Regions from separate parts of the Paenibacillus sp. GCM10027627 genome, predicted to be linked through region 4. Evidence: riboswitches for the same ligand, from Rfam matches in the RefSeq annotation. Region 4 holds a riboswitch; each other region holds the start of a gene.
The links. A riboswitch is a leader RNA that binds a small molecule or an ion and turns the genes downstream of it on or off. The one in region 4 is predicted to bind cyclic di-AMP.
Positions count from the first base shown of each region.

Region 1: linked by a shared signal. The riboswitch ahead of ACFQZE_RS10660 (hypothetical protein) and the one ahead of ACFQZE_RS13755 (hypothetical protein) in region 4 are both predicted to bind cyclic di-AMP.
Region 2: linked by a shared signal. The riboswitch ahead of ACFQZE_RS05145 (hypothetical protein) and the one ahead of ACFQZE_RS13755 (hypothetical protein) in region 4 are both predicted to bind cyclic di-AMP.
Region 3: linked by a shared signal. The riboswitch ahead of ACFQZE_RS01145 (potassium channel family protein) and the one ahead of ACFQZE_RS13755 (hypothetical protein) in region 4 are both predicted to bind cyclic di-AMP.

Region 1 covers NZ_JBHTHB010000002.1:591,749-597,199, reverse strand. The annotation lists gene ACFQZE_RS10675 (ABC transporter ATP-binding protein) at 1-619, shown strand, start outside; gene ACFQZE_RS10670 (ABC transporter permease) at 616-1,419, shown strand; gene ACFQZE_RS10665 (ABC transporter permease) at 1,421-2,203, shown strand; gene ACFQZE_RS10660 (hypothetical protein) at 2,312-2,758, opposite strand; cyclic di-AMP (ydaO/yuaA leader) riboswitch at 2,763-2,940, opposite strand; gene ACFQZE_RS10655 (aldolase catalytic domain-containing protein) at 3,107-4,066, shown strand; gene ACFQZE_RS10650 (hypothetical protein) at 4,714-5,037, opposite strand; gene ACFQZE_RS10645 (Glu/Leu/Phe/Val family dehydrogenase) at 5,076-5,451, opposite strand, start outside.
Region 2 covers NZ_JBHTHB010000001.1:1,107,462-1,112,912, forward strand. The annotation lists gene trhO (oxygen-dependent tRNA uridine(34) hydroxylase TrhO) at 1-428, shown strand, start outside; gene asd (aspartate-semialdehyde dehydrogenase) at 472-1,557, opposite strand; T-box leader at 1,646-1,917, opposite strand; cyclic di-AMP (ydaO/yuaA leader) riboswitch at 2,162-2,326, shown strand; gene ACFQZE_RS05145 (hypothetical protein) at 2,331-2,774, shown strand; gene ACFQZE_RS05150 (APC family permease) at 2,859-4,682, shown strand; gene ACFQZE_RS05155 (sodium-dependent bicarbonate transport family permease) at 4,739-5,451, opposite strand, start outside.
Region 3 covers NZ_JBHTHB010000001.1:262,100-267,550, reverse strand. The annotation lists gene nagZ (beta-N-acetylhexosaminidase) at 1-1,228, shown strand, start outside; gene ACFQZE_RS01150 (TrkH family potassium uptake protein) at 1,249-2,592, opposite strand; gene ACFQZE_RS01145 (potassium channel family protein) at 2,604-3,266, opposite strand; cyclic di-AMP (ydaO/yuaA leader) riboswitch at 3,376-3,524, opposite strand; gene ACFQZE_RS01140 (methyl-accepting chemotaxis protein) at 3,711-5,451, opposite strand, start outside.
Region 4 covers NZ_JBHTHB010000003.1:416,408-421,858, forward strand. The annotation lists gene kdpA (potassium-transporting ATPase subunit KdpA) at 1-1,312, opposite strand, end outside; gene ACFQZE_RS13755 (hypothetical protein) at 1,521-1,946, opposite strand; cyclic di-AMP (ydaO/yuaA leader) riboswitch at 2,073-2,232, opposite strand; cyclic di-AMP (ydaO/yuaA leader) riboswitch at 2,313-2,511, opposite strand; gene ACFQZE_RS13760 (sulfatase family protein) at 2,878-4,554, shown strand; gene ACFQZE_RS13765 (MBL fold metallo-hydrolase) at 4,576-5,316, opposite strand.

The sequences.
Region 1 (5,451 bases), on a different contig from region 4:
GCGCGACATTTATAAGCTTCCAGAGAAGATGTATCGGCAAAATGTAGATAGGCTGACCGATATGCTGTCGCTGGAAACCATTTTAAAAACGCCGGTCAGACAGCTTAGCTTAGGTCAGCGAATGCGCTGCGAAATAGCGGCTTCCCTGCTTCATAGCCCGAAGCTGTTGTTTTTGGACGAGCCGACAATTGGCCTTGATGCCGTCAGCAAGCTGGCGGTTCGCAACTTCATTAAGACGCTTAATCGAGAGCAAGGCGTAACGGTTATTTTAACTACGCATGATATGAGCGATATTGAGGCACTTGCGGATCGGATATTAATGATTGGAAAAGGCACGCTGCTTTACGACGGATCGCTTCAACAACTGAAAAAACGGTTCGGAACGGCACGCACGGTAACAGTCGACTTCAAGGATCATCCTGCCCCAGTGGAAATTCCCGGAGCTGTTTTGGTGGAGTGGACGCCACAGCGCGCGGTTTACAGCTTCGATACGGAACGGATGGTACTCGCGGATATCGTTTCTCAGCTGTCTCAGTCGATGGAACTGATCGATATCGCCGTTGCGGCTCAGGATATTGATGAAATGATTGTTCGGCTCTATGAGGAGCATCAAATATGAAAGCTTACGTTTCGATTTGGCGCTTAAGGTTTATTAACGGCATGCAATACCGGGCCGCTGCTCTAGCAGGCCTTGCTACCCAGCTTTTCTTCGGTTTTGTCTTCATTATGATCTACGCGGCTTTTTATAGCGGCGGCACAATCGCTGCGCCGATCTCCCTGCAACAAATCATCACTTACATTTGGCTTCAGCAAGTGTTCTTATCTTTTATTATGCTTTGGTTCAGAGACCAGGAGTTGTTCGATCTCATTACAAGCGGTAACATCGCTTATGAACTTTGCCGGCCGATGGCTCTATATCCCCACTGGTATTCCAAGCTTCTTGCCCAGCGCGTATCCAGCGCCTTGCTTCGCTCCTTCCCGATGCTAGCTGTTTTATTTATTATTCCAGAACCTTATCGGATGAGCCTGCCGCCTTCTTTTGCATCCTTTGGCTTATTTTTGATCGCTCTGGTGCTTGGCTTGCTTGTCATCGTATCGATATCGATGCTGATTTATATATCTGTATTTTGGACGATGTCGCCGATTGGCTCTATTTTAATGATATCGGTGGCAGGCGAATTTTTGGCTGGCATGATTATTCCTCTTCCGCTTATGCCCCCATGGCTGCAAAACATCGCTTACGCGCTGCCTTTTAGATGGACGACGGATTTCCCGTTTCGCGTCTATTCCGGACATATTCCCGTCCATGAAGCGGTATGGGGAATCGGCATTCAACTGCTGTGGCTAGCTGTTCTTGTTAGTGTTGGAAGACTACTGATGCGCAAAGCGCTTCGTTCCGTCGTTGTGCAAGGAGGTTAATATGAGGCTGTATTTTAAATATTTGACTATCCATCTAAAATCTCAAATGCAATACCGGACTTCGTTTTTTCTGATGAGCTTCGGCCAGTTTTTTATCCCGTTTGTAGTATTTGGCGGATTGTACCTGATGTTCGAGCGATTTGGACAGCTTAAAGGCTGGAGCTTTTTTGAGGTGGCGCTCTGTTTCGCCGTTATTCATTTGGCCTTTTCTTTGAGCGAATGTTTTGCCAGAGGGTTTGACGCTTTTTCTTCTCTTATCGTGAGAGGAGATTTCGATCGGCTGCTGGTGAGGCCTAGAAGCGCCGCGCTTCAGGTGTTGGGCTCCAAATTCGAGTTTACGAGAATCGGCAGGCTGACGCAAAGCATGGTCGTGATCATTTGGGCCATTTCCAATTTGCCGGCGGTATGGAGCCTCCCTAAGCTGCTTATTTTACTATGTATGATTATGAACGGCGTGTTTATTTTTACGGGCATATTTATATTGGCGGCTACTTTTTGCTTCTGGACGGTGCAAGCGCTGGAGGTGGCGAACGTATTTACAGACGGAGGGAGGGAAATGGCTCAATATCCTCTTAGCATCTACGAAAAAGGGGTGACGAGGTTTTTTACCTTTATTATTCCGTTTGGCTGCGTCAGCTACTTGCCTCTACTTTATTTATTGGATAAAAAAGAAGGAAGCTTGCTGCTGCCCATCCTTATTCCGTTTGGCGGGCTGTTGTTTTTGCTCCCTTGTCTGCTAGTATGGCGGATAGGAGTTCGGCATTATCGTTCGACGGGATCGTAATGAGCGGGCAGACAACCTCGAAAAATAAAAGGAGCCCGCTCCTCCATTTGTAGGGGATTAGGGCTCCTTTTGTTTCCGTTGCCGGTGCATCCGGCGCAAGGGTTGAATTTAATCCAACGACAAATAGGCGACGGCGCGCTGCTGAAGAACCGCTTCCTCAGAAAAGCCAACATCTGTTGGGGCACCGATTTTTTGAGTCCCTGATTCATGAAAAAGCTGAACGGCTCCAGCAAACAGTTTGTAAGCGCGGTAGTCGGGGTTAATGGATTCCGCAATTCGCTCGGCAAGACTTTCCGATAAGGAAGCAAGCGTGAATCGTCCGAGAAAAGATCGGAGCAGCGTTCCCCATCGGTCAAGCTGCAAGCTGGCGTCGCTGTCGCTGACGAAATGCTCGCTCCATCCATATCCAAGATCGCTGCTAAGACGCAGACAGACACGATGGCCGGAAGGATCGATCGCAAGTGCAGGAATCACAAATACTTCAATGCGGTGAATGGTTAGATGCTGGGGCTCGTTCGGTGGATACGGGGAATCATGTACGGATAATGACAACATAAGACATCTCTCCTTTGTCCGCTTACGAGGTTAGCTGTCGGATTCGGGCTAGAGAGTAGCCCTACCGGAGATACCAATCCCCGGATTCACCCCTTGCAGGCAATGGCATGCGATCTATAGAGCAGCCCCTGCGTTGGTTCCCCCGCTTTTTTCTTGATGAAAAAATTCAGCATTTATGTTTACATAATAGTTTAGCTCTAAAATATCAATTTGTAAATCAAATATTCGGTGAAGGGCAATCGTCTAAATTATCCAATTACCGACATATTTGCTTTGCGTTCATGGTCTTTTTCAAGTATGATGGTAGTTAAAAATGAACTCATGTTCAGATCAAAAGGAGCAGCAAGTATGCATTCGAAAACTAGTCATTGCAAAATTGTCGATTGTACAATCCGCGACGGCGGACTCGTGAATAACTGGGATTTCAGTGTCGAGTTTGTCCAGCACCTTTATAATTGCCTGAACGAAGCCGGCGTAGATTATATGGAGATCGGCTACAAAAACTCGCCTAAATTGCTGAAGGGTGCGGAAGAGGCAGGCCCTTGGCGTTTTCTAAACGATGATTTTCTTAAGAAGGTCATTCCGAACAAAGGCAATACAAAGCTGTCCGCGCTGGTTGATATCGGCCGCGTTGACGAAAACGACATTTTGCCTCGCAGCGAGAGCTTGCTCGACCTGATTCGCGTAGCCTGCTACATTCAAGATGTAGATAAGGCGCTCGAGCTTGTGCAAGTGTTCCACGACCGTGGCTATGAAACGACTCTTAACATTATGGCTCTTTCCAACGTTATGGAGAACCAACTGGTAGAGGCGTTCAACCTGATTAACGATAGCGTCGTCGACGTCGTTTATATCGTGGATTCCTACGGCAGCTTGAAGCCGGATGATGTTGGCTACTTGGTGGATAAATTCCAGCAATATTTGCCGAACAAACGTCTTGGCGTTCATGCTCACAACAACATGCAATTGGCGTTTGCCAATACATTAGTTGCTGCCGGCAAAGGCGTAGAGCTGCTGGACGCTTCCGTTTACGGCATGGGCCGTGCAGCGGGCAACTGCAATACGGAGCTTCTTGTTTCCGAATTGCAAAATACGAAGTATAACGTCCGCCCAGTGCTGGACATGATCGAAAAATACATGATCCCGCTTCGCGAAAAAGAAGAGTGGGGCTACATCATTCCTTACATGATTACAGGCATTTTGGATGAGCATCCGCGCTCCGCAATGGCGCTTCGCGCATCGGCTGACAAGGACAAAGCGGTCGATTTCTACGACCGTTTGACGACACCGGAAATTTCTTCGAAATAATTAGACGAAATTATTTAGTTGAACTTATTTGGTTGAAATTGTGTAGCAGAAATAAATACAAAAGGAGGGAGCATAACGCTCCCTCCTTTTGTGTTGTTGAGAAACTTTTGATATACGTAAGTCTGAGGCTTTGAGACCGCCAAAAACTATGATCAAACCGTCTGACAAGCTAATTTAGTGGTTTCTGGCGCAACTAAAAGCTCCAAATGGCGGGAAACGACTCGTGTAGTGGTTTCTGGCGCAACTAAAAGCTCTACATGGTGGGTTAAGACTCGTGTAGTGGTTTCTGGCGCAACTAAAAGCTCTACATGGTGGTTACGACTTGTGTAGTGGTTTCTGGCGCAACTAAAAGCTCTAAGTGGCGGGTTACGACTTATGTAGTGGTTTCTGGCGCAACTAAAAGCTCCAAATGGCGGGTTACGACTTGTGTAGTGGTTTCTGGCACAACTAAAAGCTCTAAATAGTGGGTTACGACACGTGTAGTGGTTTCTGGCTCAACTAAATGCATCCTCGGCTTGTTTGGCTTGGCAGTCACCATACTTCCTTTTGGCAAGAGCGATTGCCTGGCGAAACGTTCGTCCTAAAAAAGAAATTTAAATGAGAAGGACGGAGCACAACGCTCCGTCCTCTTTTAAACTTTAAATAAATTATTGCGTCTTCTTCAGTTCGCCTTCTCCTCGAATAGCTGCCGCCCGGTTCGGTTCATTAGGATGCAAATATCCGGTTCCTTCCCAAACCTCACCGCTCTTCACCACGGCGAGCAGTTCCACTTTAATATCGTCGCTATGACTGAACCATTCCAGAAGCCCGGCGTCGCTAATTCCATCCACGTCGATATACCAAAGACGGTCGCCATATTGCGTCACCAGAACTAGCTCCGCTTTTTGAAAGTCGAGGCTGTGAAAGTCCCGTCCGCCAAAGCGGATATCCAGCTTTTCCAAAACGAGCGTCTCCATATCCATGCTGTTCATTCCTTCCCCAATCAGTACCGCTTATCTAACCACACCTGTTAATATAACTTCCCTTGGCGGTAAAGGACGGATGAAAGCTTCGTTACCGCATGAACAAAACAATTTTGCCGTAGCGATAGTGGATCGCCGAAATAAGCCGGCAGAATGCTGCTCATCGTTTTTTGCATTTTGGCGAACAGTTGCTTATACACTTCCTCTTCCGAATAGAACTGTGTTTCCCGACCTTGCAGCCACTCGAAATAAGAGACGATCACCCCGCCGGCGTTCGCCAAAATATCGGGAATAATGATGACGCCCTCTGCCGCGAGAATTTCATCCGCTTCTCCCGTTATAGGCGCATTGGCTCCCTCGACAATGATTCTGGCTTTGACGTCCTGCACGTTGCTGCTGTGGATTTGATCCTCAAGCGCAGCC
Region 2 (5,451 bases), on a different contig from region 4:
GTGAATTTCCGAAGTGGATTCGCGAAAACTTGCAGGACGCCAAAGACAAAACGATTTTGACGTATTGCACAGGCGGCATTCGCTGCGAGACGCTAACCGGAGTATTGATGAGCGAAGGGTTCAGCGATGTTGCCCAGCTGGAAGGCGGAATTGCTACTTATGGCAAGGACCCGGTCGTTCAAGGACGTCTGTTTGACGGCAAAATGTATGTCTTCGACGAGCGCGTCTCCGTGAGGGTCAATCAAACCGACGAAGATATTATCGTTGGCAAATGCCATCATTGCGGTGAGGTTACTGATACTTATATCAACTGCGCCGACGACTTGTGCCATCATCAGCATCTCGTATGCGACGATTGTCAAGAAACCTATGAGCACTATTGTACCGAAGATTGCAAAACGAACGATCAAGCTAGAAAGCTGGCTTAACTTATAAAAAAAGCGGGCTCTCACAGAGAGCCCGCTTTTTTATTTATTTGGCTTGAATATAACCTTCCGCTTTAAGCAGCTCGGCGATCAGTACAGCTCCGCCAGCCGCGCCGCGCAATGTGTTATGGGAGAGACCTACAAACTTGTAGTCGTAAATGGAATCTTCACGCAATCGTCCCGCCGAAACGCCCATTCCGCGCTCGATGTCGCGATCCAGTTTCGTTTGAGGACGGTTTTCCTCTTCGAAATAAGTGATAAACTGCTTCGGCGCGCTAGGCAGTCCCAGTTCTTGCGGACGTCCTTTGAACTCCGACCAGCGGGCAAGTATTTCTTCTCTGGAAGGCTTTTTCTCAAACGATGCAAACACAGCCGCCAAATGCCCATCCGTTACTGGAACGCGAATACATTGAGTCGTAATAAGCGGAGCGCTTGCTTTCACAATTCCTCCGTTTTGGATGCTGCCCCAAATACGCAAAGGCTCCTGCTCGCTCTTTTCTTCTTCCCCGCCAATATAAGGGATGACATTGTCTAGCATGTCAGGCCAATCCGTGAAATTTTTGCCAGCGCCGGAAATGGCTTGGTACGTAGTCGCCACAACTTTGGTCGGTTTAAAATCCTTTAATGCGTGCAGCGCCGGAACGTAGCTCTGAATGGAACAGTTAGGCTTCACCGCAATAAACCCGGTAGCCGTTCCAAGCCGCTTTCTTTGCGCGGCAATAATGTCGATATGCTCGGGGTTGATTTCTGGAATAACCATCGGAATATCCGGCGTCCAGCGATGTGCCGAGTTGTTGGAAATGACGGGCGTGCCCGTTTTCGCATAGGCCTCTTCCAAAGCTTGAATTTCCGCCTTTTTCATATCCACCGCGCAAAAAATAAAGTCGACTCCAGAAGCAACCTCCTCCACTTTAGATGCGTCCTGCACGACGATTCCCTTTACATCTTCCGGAATTGGAGTGGCAAGCTTCCATCTTCCTTGAACGGATTCTTCATATGTTTTGCCTGCCGAGCTTGCGCTGGCCGCAATAGCTGTTACTTGAAACCAAGGATGACCGTTAAGCAGCTCAATAAAACGCTGACCGACCATTCCTGTACCGCCGACAATACCTGCTTTCAATTTTGCTGACATGAGACATTCAAATCCTTTCGTAATGTGATATGCTTCATAGCTATTCAAAAAGGAAATAAAAAAATCCCACCCCTAAGACTATCATAGTCTCAGGGACGAGATTTGTAACTCGCGGTACCACCCTAAATTTGCCGATATGTCGCCATATGGGCCTCTTCGAGTACGGCATAGCTTTTCGCTCAATGCTTTATACTCTAGCTCTGTAACAGGAGCTCCTGTCGCATCACCCCTTCCCCTTTAGGAAGTTCCGACGCGCTGCTCTGAGTCTTTTTTCAATAAGGAATTCAATGCCCTCTTTCAGCTGGCAAGGGCTCTCTGGAAAGGAATTCGGTTATTTACTCGTCTCTTCAATGCATTTGATATTGCGATTATATTATCAAATAACTTTTCCGCCGTAAACCTTTTTTTCAAAATTCGCATCATTTCCAGAGCAATCAGAGCAAGGCACGAGGGAGAATGAATGCGCTATTTCTAGATAATCCCTCTTTTTCTCGGAAAAACGAGTCATTTTCGCTTACCTTGAGCCTACACTGCTTGCATTGGCTTCATTTCGCATTTTACAAAAATTGGACCCGGATTTAAAATGACCTCATGCCAATTGCGGCCACTACTATCGCTGAAATTTTCGAAACGAAAATGCGGGGGAACCAACCGTGAAGTCGTACATTATATGTACATACGTTCACAGGGGTGAATCCGGCGTTACTCCGGTAGGGCGGCTCCCGGCCCGAATCCGTCAGCTAACCTCGCAAGCGAACAGAGGAGAGATTTTAATGATGATGACATCGCCATCCTATGTTTACCCTTTACAACCCACCATCCTGCGACCTACTTGTTTCACAGTGAAAAGAATTGAAGTGTTCGTTCTCCCCACCACCGGCGATGCGATGCCAAAGGGGTACCTCCTCTACCTGCGGCTAACGAGCAGCACGGGTACGGGCTGGAGCGAAATGTTTGTGAACGAAAGCGACAAACCGCTCGATTGGACACGATGGAGCGTGAAGCTGCTCCGTTTTGCCGGTAGACGTATCGACTTTGATTCCCAGGAACGTGAAGAACAGCAAAACAATGAATATGAGTCCGATCTGTCTCTCCAAATGTTTTTTCAAGCGGCCAATCAGATTGGACTAACTACATCTCCGTCTTTCGGCAAAGTGTACCCTCTTAATGCTACATTATTGCTGGATCGTGCGGTGTCTTACGCCTCCTTATTTTAAAGACGATTAAGTTAAACAAGAATATGGGCAAAAGTTCGGGAAATGATAAAGGGATAATTCAAGCAGATATTGGAGTGACGCTACATGTCGACATTTAAACGCCTATTAATCGGCAAGCCGTTAAAATCGACCGAACTTGGCGAGCAGAAGCTGAACAAACGAAAAGCGCTTGCCATTTTGTCCTCCGATGCCCTTTCATCGGTTGCGTATGGCCCTGAACAAATATTGATCGTCTTGTTCACGGTCAGCGCAGCCGCATTTTGGTACTCCATTCCAATCGGGATCGGCGTTCTCATTTTGCTGACTGCCTTAATTCTATCTTATCGTCAAATTATTTTTGCCTATCCGTACGGTGGCGGCGCTTATGTCGTATCCAAAAATAATCTTGGCGTATTTCCCGGGCTCGTTGCCGGCGGATCCCTGCTTGTCGATTATATTTTGACGGTTGCGGTGAGCGTCTCGGCCGGAACGGACGCCATTACGTCAGCCTTTCCTTCTTTGCACGATTATACCGTCATCATTGCCGTCGTATTTGTGATGCTTCTCACTTTGCTCAATTTGCGGGGCGTGACGGAATCTGCATCCGTGCTTGCCTATCCCGTTTATTTGTTTGTAATCACATTGTTTATTTTGATCGCTGCAGGCATATTCAACATTGTTACAGGCAGGGTGTCCCCGGAACTGCATACGCCAATCGGAACTCCTGTTGCCGGCATCGGCTTGTTTTTGTTGCTTAAAGCGTTTGCCTCCGGCAGCTCCGCGCTTACCGGCGTAGAGGCCATTTCAAACGCTATCCCAAACTTTAAACCTTCCGCCCCCCATAACGCGGCCAAAACATTGACCGCTATGGGGTTTTTGCTCGCCGTCTTATTTTCGGGCATCGTACTGCTGGCTTATTATTACGGCATCACCCCACGAGCCGAAGAGACGGTTGTGTCTCAAATTGCAGAGCAAACATTCGGACGGGGCACGATGTATTTTATTGTCCAAGGAACAACCGCGCTTATCCTCATTTTGGCGGCTAATACGGGGTATTCCGCTTTCCCGCTGCTTGCCGTTAATTTGGCGAATGACAAATTTATTCCGAGAATTTTTAAAGTAAGGGGCGACCGACTAGGCTATTCCAATGGCATCATCATTCTTGGACTGTTATCCATCCTCTTGATCGTCGCTTTTCACGGACAGACGGAGCATTTGATTCCACTTTACGCGGTCGGCGTCTTTATTCCTTTTACGCTGTCGCAAACGGGCATGATGGTGAAATGGCTGCGAGAACGTCCAGCAGGCTGGGTTCCAAAGCTAATCATCAATTCGACCGGCGCCATCATTAGTTTAATTGTAACTCTTATGTTTTTTACGACGAAATTTGCGCAAGTTTGGTCGGTGCTCCTCTTTTTGCCGATCATCGTCTTTATATTTTACCGTATCCGGAAACATTACGATGCCGTCGGAGAGCAGTTGCGGTTGACGACTTGCGAGCCCCATATTCCGATTGAAGGCAATGTGGTCATCCTCCCCGTCTCGGGCATTACGCATGTCGTAGAGCAGTCGATTGACTACGCCAGATCGATGTCGGCAGCACAAATTATTGCCGTGTATGTCGCTTTTGAGCGGGAAGAGGAAACTCGTTTTGAGGAAAAATGGGACGCTTGGCGGCCCGATATCCGTCTGGTCACGCTGCATTCTCCTTACCGGAGTCTTATTCAGCCGCTCAGCAAATTTATCGATACCGTCCAGCGCAAGGCTGGCGAATCAAACTACCAGGTTTCCGTCATCATTCCGCAGTTTATTCCGAAAAAAGGCTGGCACTACTTGCTGCACAACCAAACCAGCTTTATGCTCCGGGCTTATTTGCTTTACCGCAAAGACATTATTATTACGACCGTTCCTTATCATTTGAAAAAGTAAAGGGCTACATTGCCGTTGCATACTGAGATCAGAGAGATACGACAGTCAGCTAATGTTTAAGATAACCATTGTGCCATCTGTACATATAACGGGATGCCTATGATGAGGTTGAACGGGAAGGTTATGCCAAGCGACATCCCTAAATATACGGACGGGTTCGCTTCCGGGATGGACGTTTTGAGCGCGGCGGGCGCGGCGATATAAGAGGCGCTCGCCCCAAGCACGCCCATAAGTGCGGCTCCGCCGGTCGACAAGCCGCACAGCCCGCCGATCAGTACTCCCATCGCTCCAAATGCAAGCGGCATAACGATCCCCATCACAATCGGCTTAAAGCCATATTGCTTTAATTCGGAGAGGCGCTCTCCGGCTGCCAGTCCCATGCCAAGCAGAAAGATCATCAGCACGCCGGGATACAGATCGATAAAAAGCGGCTTCACCATCGGCATTCCCTGTTGCCCTATCGCTAGACCGACCAGCAGCGCTCCTAGCAGCAGCAAGATGCTTTTGCCAAACAGACTTTCCCTTATGACATGGGGGTCGATGCGGGGCTTGCCGCCAAATCCTCCCGAAGCTACGATGCCAAGCGCATAGCTGGAGCGCTGCGCTCCGGATTCCTTGGTCCGAAGCCAGCCCAAGATCAATAAAGAAATAAAGATGGCCGGACTCTCCATTAATACGACCATAGCCCCCATGAACCCTTCGAAAGCGATGCCTGCATGACCAAGAAAGGCGACCGCGGCTCCGTAGGTAACAATGCTGACCGAACCGT
Region 3 (5,451 bases), on a different contig from region 4:
TCTGACCGGATGCGGTCAAAGCGGTGATAAAGCCTCCCCTGCTCCGTCTGCGATCGTAAGCAGCCCGGACAACGGGCAGCATTCACCCGCTCCTAGCTCCAAGGCAAGCCCGCCTAACGAAACTCACACCGATGATCCCATAAAAACAAAAATAAATGAAATGACTTTGGATGAAAAAATAGGGCAGCTGTTTATCGTTGGCCTGGACGGAACAACGATGGACGCAGAAGCTGCGGGAATGATTAAGCAGTACAAAGTGGGCGGATTTATTTTATTTAAGCCCAATATTGAAAATGCCGACCAGACGCTTTCCTTGTTAAATGAGCTAAAGTCCCAAAATGATGCCAATCCCGTACCGCTGTGGCTTAGTGTCGATCAAGAAGGCGGCCGGGTCGCCAGGCTATCTCCTGAATTTGCTAAGCTTCCTACTGCTGCCGCAGTCGGAGAGATGGGCAGCGCCAGCTATACTTACGGGATCGGACAAGCTCTTGGAGCCCAGCTAAGCGCACTCGGCTTCAACATGAACTATGCGCCCGTTCTTGATATTAACAGCAATCCGAACAATCCCGTTATCGGAGACCGTTCCTTTGGCACTACACCCCAAGCAGTCAAACTTCACGGAATGGAAATGATGAAAGGGATTAATTCGCAAGGGGTTGCCGCTGTAGCGAAACATTTTCCTGGCCATGGAGATACGTCAGTCGATTCCCATTATGACTTGCCCGTTGTCAACAAAACGCTTGCGCAGCTGAAGCCATTTGAGCTCATTCCATTTGAAGAAGCGATTAGCCAAGGGGCCGATGCCATTATGGTTGCTCATTTGCTCATGCTTGAGCTGGACAAAGACTTTCCTTCCTCCATTTCTAAAAAGGTGATTGGCGGTTTGCTTAGAGAGGAACTGGGGTATGACGGCGTCGTCATAACGGATGATCTGACTATGGGAGGCATCTTGGACGGCTATTGGATTGGAGAAGCCGTAGTAGCGGCAGTGCAGGCCGGAAGTGACCTCATGCTGATCGGGCATGACGACAACCTTCAGCTTGAAGCGTTGAATGCGCTGCGACATGCCGTAGAGTCGGGAAAGATTAGCGAAGATAGGCTCGATCAGAGCCTCCATCGCATTTTAACATTAAAGCAAAAATATAATCTGAAGGACGAACCTATACAAACAATAGATGTCGATGCGATCAACAAAAGGGTACAAAACGCGCTAGAAGCCAGGCCATAACGGCCTGGCTTCCCGCATGATTAACCAATGAGCACTTTCTCTTCCGGGTATCCGATCTTGCTGTCGCGCTTCCGGCTGGCAAGTGCAAACGCTAGAGTAAGCGGTCCCAGTCTGCCTGCAAACATAGTAAAAATAATTAGCAGCTTTCCTGCCGAAGAAAGCTCCGGCGTCAAGTTAAGCGTTAAACCGACCGTCGCAAATGCCGACGTTGCTTCAAACAGAAGAGCGATAAAATCTTGCCCGCCTTCCGTAATCGTCAGCAGAAACGAAATGGTAAGCACAAGCCCCAGCGAGATTAAAATAACGGACAAAGCGCTATATACGATTTCGTTTGCAATTTTGCGTTTGAACAGTTGGACTTGGCTGCGCCCGCGTATATGGCTGTACATAGCCGCCAGCAATACCGCAAACGTATTCGTTTTGATCCCCCCGCCCGTAGACCCCGACGAAGCTCCGATAAACATGAGAAAAACCATTAGAAATTGGGTTGCCGTCAACAGCCCTCCCATATCGACGGAGTTAAAACCTGCCGTTCTTGTCGACATGTTTTGGAAATAGGCCGCCCACAGCTTTTCGGACCAGCTTAAACTGCCAAATACAGCAGGATTGAGCAACTCCAGCACTAAGATAAGAATAAAGCCGCCAACCGACAAAATAGCCGTCATCAGCAATACAATTTTAGTGTGCAGCGAAAACTGGCTCCATCTGCGCTTTTTGAACACGTCCATAATAACAATAAAACCGATCCCGCCTGTCACAAACAGCATCGTGATGACGATATTGACGACAGGATCGCCGACATACCGCACCAGATTATCCGGCCATAGGCCGAATCCCGCGTTATTGAAAGCCGAAACGGCATGGAAAGCGGCGTAATAGGCGGCCTGTCCAACTCCTAAATCTGGAATCCATCTAAGCCATAAAAATAGCGCCCCTGCCGCCTCAACTGAAAACGTAATGATGACGATACGAAGCACAAGCTTGATCAGCCCTTGAATCGAGGTCGCCTTTGTCGACTCCTGAATAAACACGCGCTGCTTTAATCCGATGCGCTTTCCAAGCAGCAATGCAATGATGACGCCATAGGTCATAAAGCCGATTCCGCCAACTTGAATGAGAAGCATGATGACGACTTGGCCGAACACCGTATAGGCAGAACCTGTATCGACAACGGCAAGCCCCGTCACGCAAACCGCGGATGTAGACGTAAACAGCGCATCCAAAAAGCCGATAGACTTGCCGCTTGTCGAGGCTAAAGGCAGTGCCAGCAAAATGGCGCCGATCAAAATAATGACCGCAAATCCGATTACTGTCCATTGATGAGGATTCAGTTCCGTTTTTCTTTTGAAGCCTATCAAATCCATCGGTATTCCCCCTAATCCTCAAACATTCTTTCAAAGCGGGTAATATCGCTGTTTTTTCCTACGATTACAAGCATATCGCCTTCATAAATCAGCTCATCCGCGTGAGGAGACACAACCAAATCGTTGTCCTTTCTTCGAATGGCGATGACGCTGCAGCCGAATTTGGCGCGGAAATTGAGCGTTTTGAGCGTCTTTCCGCCAAAGGTGTCGGGAGCAATAATTTCGACCAAGCTGTATTCGGGCGACAGCTCCAAATATTCAATCATATTTTTGGAGGTGACTTGATGGGCGACACGGACACCCGTATCCCGCTCGGGATGAACGATATGATCGGCCCCGACACCTTCAAGCACTCGTTGATGATAATCGCTTGTCGCTTTCGCCGTTACCATCTTTACCCCTATATCCTTTAGAATTAGTGTGGTCAAAATGCTGGATTGCAAATCTTCCCCGATTGCCACGATGGCATGGTCGAAGTTGCGGATGCCGAGTTCTCTCATCACTCCGTCATCCGTAGAGTCCGCCTGGTACACATGCGGCAGGATGGAGGCAAATTCCTGCACTTTTCGCTCATCCTTATCAATGCCCATTACTTCGTACCCCAAAGACAGAAGCGTCTTTGTTACGCTTTCTCCAAATCGGCCAAGACCAATCACAACAAACTGCTTTCTCATTCCAGTGAGCCCCTTTTCTTCTCTCTAATCATCGTAAAAATACATTTGGACACAGCAAAAAACCGCAGAGAAAAGGCTCTCCGCGGTCAATTGAACACAAATGGGCACACTTATCTCTCGAACAACGCTTACGAGGTTAGCTGTCGGATTCGGGAGTCGAGACCTCCCTACCAATGAATGGATTCACCCCTGCGGCGCGCTAAGCTGCCGCTATGGTTCCCCCGCTGTTCCTTCCGGAACATTGAGCGTTTCGTATATTCAGCTATTAGCTAATGCTACTCCTTTCTATTTCAATTGTAAAAGTCGATTCCGGTCAAATTTCGACTAAAAAGGATTGAAAACCGAATAATATAGCGCTTACATTCAGAACAAAGTCAGCCAATCAACGATTCTTTCATTTTTTTGACGATTTTCGCTAGTTTTGAAAATAAATTTGAAGCGATTCTATTTCACTTTGAAAGCGGATGACAGCTCTTGGAGCTCTGTTGCCATTCGGCTAAGCGATTCCGAAGACGAGGCGATTTCCTCCATCGAATGGTGTTGCTGATTCGAGGCTTCCGCAATGCTGCCGAGCTCCTGCAACGATTGTTTGGAAATGCCCAGCATTTCGTTCGTGGACGCCGAAACCTGCTCCGTGCTTGCAGACAACTCCTCCGTCGCGGCCGACACTTCCTGAATTTGGGCCGAAACGCCTTCTACCGCGCGAAGAATCGTTTGGAACACAACGCCAACTTGGTCGAACTGCTCCACGCTTTTGGCCACTTCGTTGATGCCTTCGGTAATCGATCTGGATGTAAGCTCCGTAGAATCTTGGATTTCTTGCAGGATGGCGCCAACGGATTCCGCAGCAGCCGTCGTTTGCGATGAAAGCTTTTTGACCTCGCCCGCTACGACCGCAAATCCTCTGCCCTGCTCGCCTGCACGCGCCGCTTCGATCGAAGCGTTGAGTGAGAGCAAATTGGTTTGCGCCGCAATTTCGGCAATGTATTTCAATATTCCTTCGATTTGTGCCGACTTGGCTTCTAACTCGCGCACTCTTGCCGCCGATTGTTCTACCGCTTCGCTCGCTTGTTTAATTTGTTCCACCGCTGTCCTGACGACCAATTCGCCTTGCGACACTTCAGCATGGACCTGCTGAGACTGCTCGCTCACAACGCCGGAGGATTCTGCAATTTTTTGAATGCCGATGGCCATCTCCTCCATCGCAACGGCGGATTGCTCAGAACCTTCGAATTGGGTACGCGAACCCGCCGCAACGCGCTCTGCCGCTACCGCTGTTTCCTTGGCCGACTTGGCATTGCTGGCGGAAATCGCCGTCAATTGCTCGGATGACACGGCAGCATGCTCCACCGCTTCCGACAGCTTGGACAACGTCGCTTTGAACGAATCCAGCATCCCGTTCATGTTCAGTTTGAGCTGCTGCATTTCATCTCTGCCTTTTACCGGAAGCCGATCCGTCAAATCTCCATCCGCCACTTTTTTCATCAGCTTTGTCATTGCCGCAACCGGACGCAAAATAAATCCGGAAGAGAAATAAGAAATGACGGCGATGATCAGAGCGCAAACCGCGATAATGATGATTCCCGTCTCCTGCGATTGCAGAACTCCGCTCATCAGCTCGGAGGCATCGCCGGAAACGACCACTCTCCAGCCCGTCCGTTTGACGGCAGCATAGGCAGCTAGTTTGGGAGTTCCGTCCGCTTCCGAATAGTTCACACTTCCGGTTTCCAGCTTCAATACTTCTTCGGTATATCTTTTTAATTTAGCCTCGTTGGCATAATCCTTAATTGGCTTGCCGATTTTCTCCTTCGTCGGATGAGCCAAATAAATGCCGTCTTTAGACAGCAAATATGCGTAGCCCGTTTCTCCAATTTTTTGACGGTTCAATTGATCCAGAAGCTTGCCGGGATTAACGCTTGCTTGCACAAGCCCTTTAAACACACCGCTTCCGTCCAAAATCGGAACATCGACAATAACGGTGCTTTGACCCGTCATACCGTCATGTAAAATATCGGAGACGCCTGCCGTTTTTTCCTCCTTAATTCGCGCAAAATTGGTAAACGAGGAAATGTCCAGTTTTTGCCCTTGATCCTTTACCGCCTGCCCCTTGTCATTGGAGTAGCCAAACGTATAAACGTCAGGATCCATCGCTTTCATCGATTTGAGCAGCGGCACTATCGTCTCC
Region 4 (5,451 bases):
TCGTATCCGGGTAGAGCATGAGCGCAATCGCCGTCGGGATAAGGATAAGAATCGGCTGAACGAGCAGCGTGGCCGCAATCAGCTTCATTTCTTTTCCTTCGATTTTTTTGCCCAAAAATTCCGGCGTCCGTCCTACCATAAGTCCTGCCAAAAATACGGCGATAATGGCGTACATCAACACATTCATAAATCCGGCGCCGATGCCGCCGTAAATGGTATTGAGCATCATATTGGCCAGTGGTACTAGTCCGCCAAGCGGCGTTAACGTGTCGTGCATCGTATTGACGGCGCCCGTCTCGGCTGCCGTAGTGACGACGCTGTAAATGGAGGAACCTGTCACCCCAAAGCGGGCTTCCTTACCCTCCATGCTGCCTTGCGAGACATCTACTCCAAGCGCGTTGAGCGCTGGATTGCCCGCATTTTCCGCCATAAGCGATAGGGCCGTCATGATCACAAACATGATGCCCATCGCCCAGAACAATACGCTGCCCTGTTTCTTATTGCCAACCATCTTTCCATAAGTAAAAGGAAGGGCGGTTGTGACGAGCAGCATCAGAAGCATTTGGAGCATGTTAGAAATGTTCGTCGGGTTTTCGAACGGATGCGCCGAATTGACGCCAAAAAATCCGCCGCCGTTATTGCCAAGCTCCTTAATTGCGAGGAATGAGGCGACCGGGCCCCTTGCGATCGTTTGCTCCGCGCCTTCCAGCGTCGTTGCGGTCGCCGAAGATTCCATCGTTTGCGGCACGCCTTGCGTTACGAAAATGAGCGCCGTTACAAAAGCGATTGGCAGCAGCACCCGGGTAAGCGCACGAACCAAATCGACAAAAAAGTTGCCGAGCGGCTTGCCCGCAAGACCGCGAATAAAGGCGATGACAGCAGCGAGTGTAGTCGCCGGAGCCGTAAACATCAGGAAGACGATAGCGATCATCTGAGCCAAATAGGATAAGCCGCTTTCGCCGCTGTAATGCTGCAAGTTCGTATTTGTAATAAAGCTTATGGCCGTATTAAAAGCGAGCGTCGGCTCCATCGGTCCGATATCGCTCGGATTAAGCGGAAGCAAATGCTGAAATCTGAAAAGCGCATAAACGATGATAAGCATAAACACATTAGTGCAAAGCAGCGCGAACACGTATTGCTTCCAGCTTTGATTGATATTTTTAATGCCGCTAAGGGCCATAATCGGCTTCTCCAGCCAACCAAAGGCCTTGTCTACTCCGGAAGGCGCATAATCAAACGCCCTCGCTATATATAAGCCGACCGGCTTCGCCAAAAGCACGACGATGAGCAGCAGCACGGCTATCGAAACCATTCCCAGCATAGTCAATTCCGTTCCCTCGTTTCGTTAAAATTGCTCCGGATTTTGAAGCACGTACAACAAATAAAGAAAAACCGCTGCAAGCAAGGAGTACAACACGATCATTTTTTGTCCCTCCCGCTATCCGTTTCTTTGGCGGACCAAGTGGCAAGACCCCACATGGCGGCCACAAGCGCCACCAGCAATGCAGCCATAGCTAAATCTAACATTCCGCTTCCTCCTTCCGGTTTTCCTCGTCTTCCTCCAGCAGTTCCTCCGCTTTTAACGTTTCGTGCAGCAATTGATCCGCTCCGAGATGCCGGTACAAGCCCGGTATGCTCGCGCTTTGCGTCACCACGATAATCCGGCCCAATACAAAAGGGCGAATCAGCTTTAAATATCTGCAAATGAGGGGGACAGAGTCGTCAAATAAATATACATTTCCGATCGATCCCATTTTCAATGGACAGTCGGCCGCTTTTGTATCGAGCCTCACGAACCGGTTAATGCCGAATCCTTCGTGGATTCTCTTCTGCCTGGCGCTGTTGACAACGGCCGCGACGGGCAATCCTCGCGAGAGCAGCAGCTTCACAAATTGGCGCGCCGGTTCGTTCGGCGCATAAACAAGCGTTAACAGGGGGCCGTTCATCTCATTCTCCTTTTGGGTGATATAGGCCAAATGGGCATAAAAAAAGAAGCCTGCGAAGGAGGGTCCTTCGCGGCTTCTTCTAGCGGCATAACGAAAAAGCTTCGTTCATGCCGAAGAGCTGCAATTGGCCTCTCTCGATTCCGCTTACGAGGTTAGCTGTCGGATTCGGGCGTGAGAGTCGCCCTACCGGATCTTCTAAAGATCCGGATTCACCCCATGATTTCTAGTTCGAAATCGATTGGTTCCCCCGCTTTCTGCATACGCAGAAACTCAGCGTTTTACGTGCATATTCCTATTTTAGACAACAAAAAACCACAGAGGCTAATGCCCCTGCGGCCGTCAACTGCTCACGATCACAAGTCGCACCCTCTCTCAAAACAACGCTTACGAGGTTAGCTGTCGGATTCGGGCGGTGAGAGTCGCCCTACGCTTGCTTAGGCCCTTCCATGGCAGCGGCCGCAAGCGATTCACCCCTGCATGCCTCCATCGCGGCTCTCACACCGGAAAGAAGCTTGCTGTTGGGTCCCCCGTTTTTCCTTTCTGGAAAACTCAGCGATTCAAAAGTTGCATTTACGTAAATCATTCATAAATCATAATCGAATCTTACTCCTGCTGCTGGAAAGTGTAAAGGCGGCGAAAAAGCATCTTTGAACCGTTTTACATATGCTGTCATCGGAATTAGCGTTTACAATGGCCGTTCTCTAAGAAATACTCTTCTTTTCTCAGCCGATCTCGTTTTTTCCCATTTTGCGCAAAGAATGGGCCGACGCTTTCATACGCGGACTCTTTGTTTGTTCTGTGTGTGCTCTTTACGTGCTCTATGTGGGTTGTATGTGCACTCTATGCAGGCTCAATGCCAGCGGCTGCGACTAATCGGCGTCTTTTCTTCATACGCTGGGGGTAAAGACTTTGTAGTCGGGGAAGTGGGAAAATGGTGGAAACAAGCCGTAGGGAACCGGACAGGCCGAACATTCTTGTGCTTCTTGTAGATGAAGAAAGGTATCCACCCGTGTATGAAAACGAAGAAATAAAAGAATGGCGCCGACGCAACTTGACCGCACAAAACGGTCTTAGACAGCATGCGGTCGAATTTCGCAGACATTATATTGGAAGCTCCGCCTGCTCTCCCAGCCGTGCTACTCTATTTACCGGACATTATCCATCGCTGCATGGCGTCAGCCAAACGACGGGCATCGCCAAGGAGCCTTTCGACTCCGACATGTTTTGGCTTGATCGGAACACGGTGCCGACGATGGGAGACTACTTCCGCGAGGGCGGCTATCAAACGCATTACAGAGGAAAATGGCATATTTCCTATCCAGACATTATCAATCCGGGCACGCATGACTCGATCCCAAGCTACGACACCTTCTCAGGCGTACCCAATCCTAAGTTGGAACGGCTTTACCAAAGTGCAAACCGCCTTGACGGCTATGGCTTCTCCGGCTGGATCGGCCCCGAGCCGCATGGGAAAAATCCGCGGAACTCGGCCTCTTCTGCCGGATTCGGTGTGAGCGGAAGAGACCCGTTTTTTGCGGCGGAGACGGTGGAGCTTTTAACGGCGCTCGATTTGCAAAAGAAACAGGACCAAGCAGCTAAGCCATGGCTAGTCGTCTGTTCTTTAGTCAATCCGCATGATATTGTGCTGTATGGCTCGCTGACGGAGCGGATGGCTGCGTTCCGCTTCCAAGTGGATCCGGATGTTCCAGACGTTGCCCCTCCTCCCACTCTATATGAATCGCTGCAAACAAAACCGCGCTGCCAGGCCAGTTACAGGGATACCTATCCTAAGGCGCTGCAGCCGATTTGGAATCAGCCGTTTTACCGGCGGCTGTATTATCAATTGCAAAAAAATGCAGACCAGCAAATGGCGAAAGTCATTGACGCGCTCGCCCGCACTTCTTTCTACGACGATACGATTGTTGTATTTGCATCCGATCATGGAGATTTGCTAGGAGCGCATGGTCATCTGTTCCAAAAGTTTTATTGCGCATACGAGGAGTTTTTGCATGTGCCTATCCTTTTTCACAACAAGCGGCTTTTCCCTGGACACTCATTCGTCGATTCGCTGACGAGCCACATCGATCTTGTGCCTACGCTGCTCGGGCTGGCGGGGATCGACGCGGAGTCTATTCGAGAACGGCTAAAGGGGACGTTCAGCGAAGCCCGCAAGCTTGTAGGCCGCGATCTTTCGCCTTGGCTGCTGGATAGGAGTGCTCAGCCGATTCCGAACGAGCCTATTTATTTTATGACGGACGATGATGTGACGAGGGGCCAGCATCAGGTCAGTCCGTTCGGCGTGCCATACGCCTCTGTCGTGCAGCCGAACCGAATTGAAACCGTCATAGCCCCAATTCCCCGCAATGGGAAAACTCAGCTTTGGAAATATTCGCGATACTTCGCCGGAGATTCAAATGACGGTGGAGAAGGGATACCGGATGAATATGAATTGTACAATTTGTCGGAAGATCCTTTGGAAGTCTTCAATTTGGCACATAGCGCTCATGCTTCGCCGGAGACGATGAAGGTTCAAAAATCGATGATGCGGGTATTGGAGGCTCAGAGGAAACAAAAAAGGCTGCTTCCCGAGCAGCCTGGCATTAGCTAGTTTTTAAGAGGGGATCTGTTGCTACAGGATAATGGATTCCGTTGCTTTAATTGCATTAAGCTTTATTTTGCCAATACTCGCTTTCTCCAGACGGGAATCGATATCCGGCGTCTCGCTATATAAAGGTGGATGGTGGATAGCCTTGTAGTGAATCGGGACCAGCACTCCTGCTCCGAGCACAACGGCAGCCGAAACCGCCTGCTCCGGCGTCAGACAAATGGGCTCTCCGCTAGGCGTCAAACCCGGATATTCCATAATGGCGCCGTTAACCGGCAGACAAGCGGCGTCAATCGGGCCATATTTGGAGGCAATCTTCCACCAGTGGCCATGCCAAAGCGTATCCCCGCCATGGAATACCGTTTTCCCGCCGCTCTTCACAACCCAGGATACTTGCGGGTGACCCAGTCCGTCCACGGCAGGTGCCGCAATCGCCGTAATCCCGTTAGCGAGCTCCAAAGAAGCTCCCAGCTTTACTCCCGTAACGGTCGACAAGCCGCTCTTGCGGGCGGTCTCAGCCGCTTCCTCCGGGACATAAACCGGGATATCCGCGCCGAATGCTCTCGCAATCGCTTCAGGGTCAAAGTGGTCCTCATGCAAATGAGTGATCAGCACAGCATCCGCCCCTCCGAAATGATCTAGCGGGTACATAGGCTCCTTCGAGCCGCCGAATTGCTCCAAAATGCGGGATACAGGATCAATCAGCACAGCGCCCTGTTCATTTTCCAAACGTATCCCAGCCCACGGCAATCGTTGCAGCTTCATCTGTTGTCATCCTCCTTACTACATTTTCTAAATTTATCCTTTTATGTTATAAGCATATCAAAAGCTCAAATCCCCGCAAGCTTTATTTCAAAAGTAATCAAAAAAAAGGACGCCCCTCATTGTTGGGAGGGATCG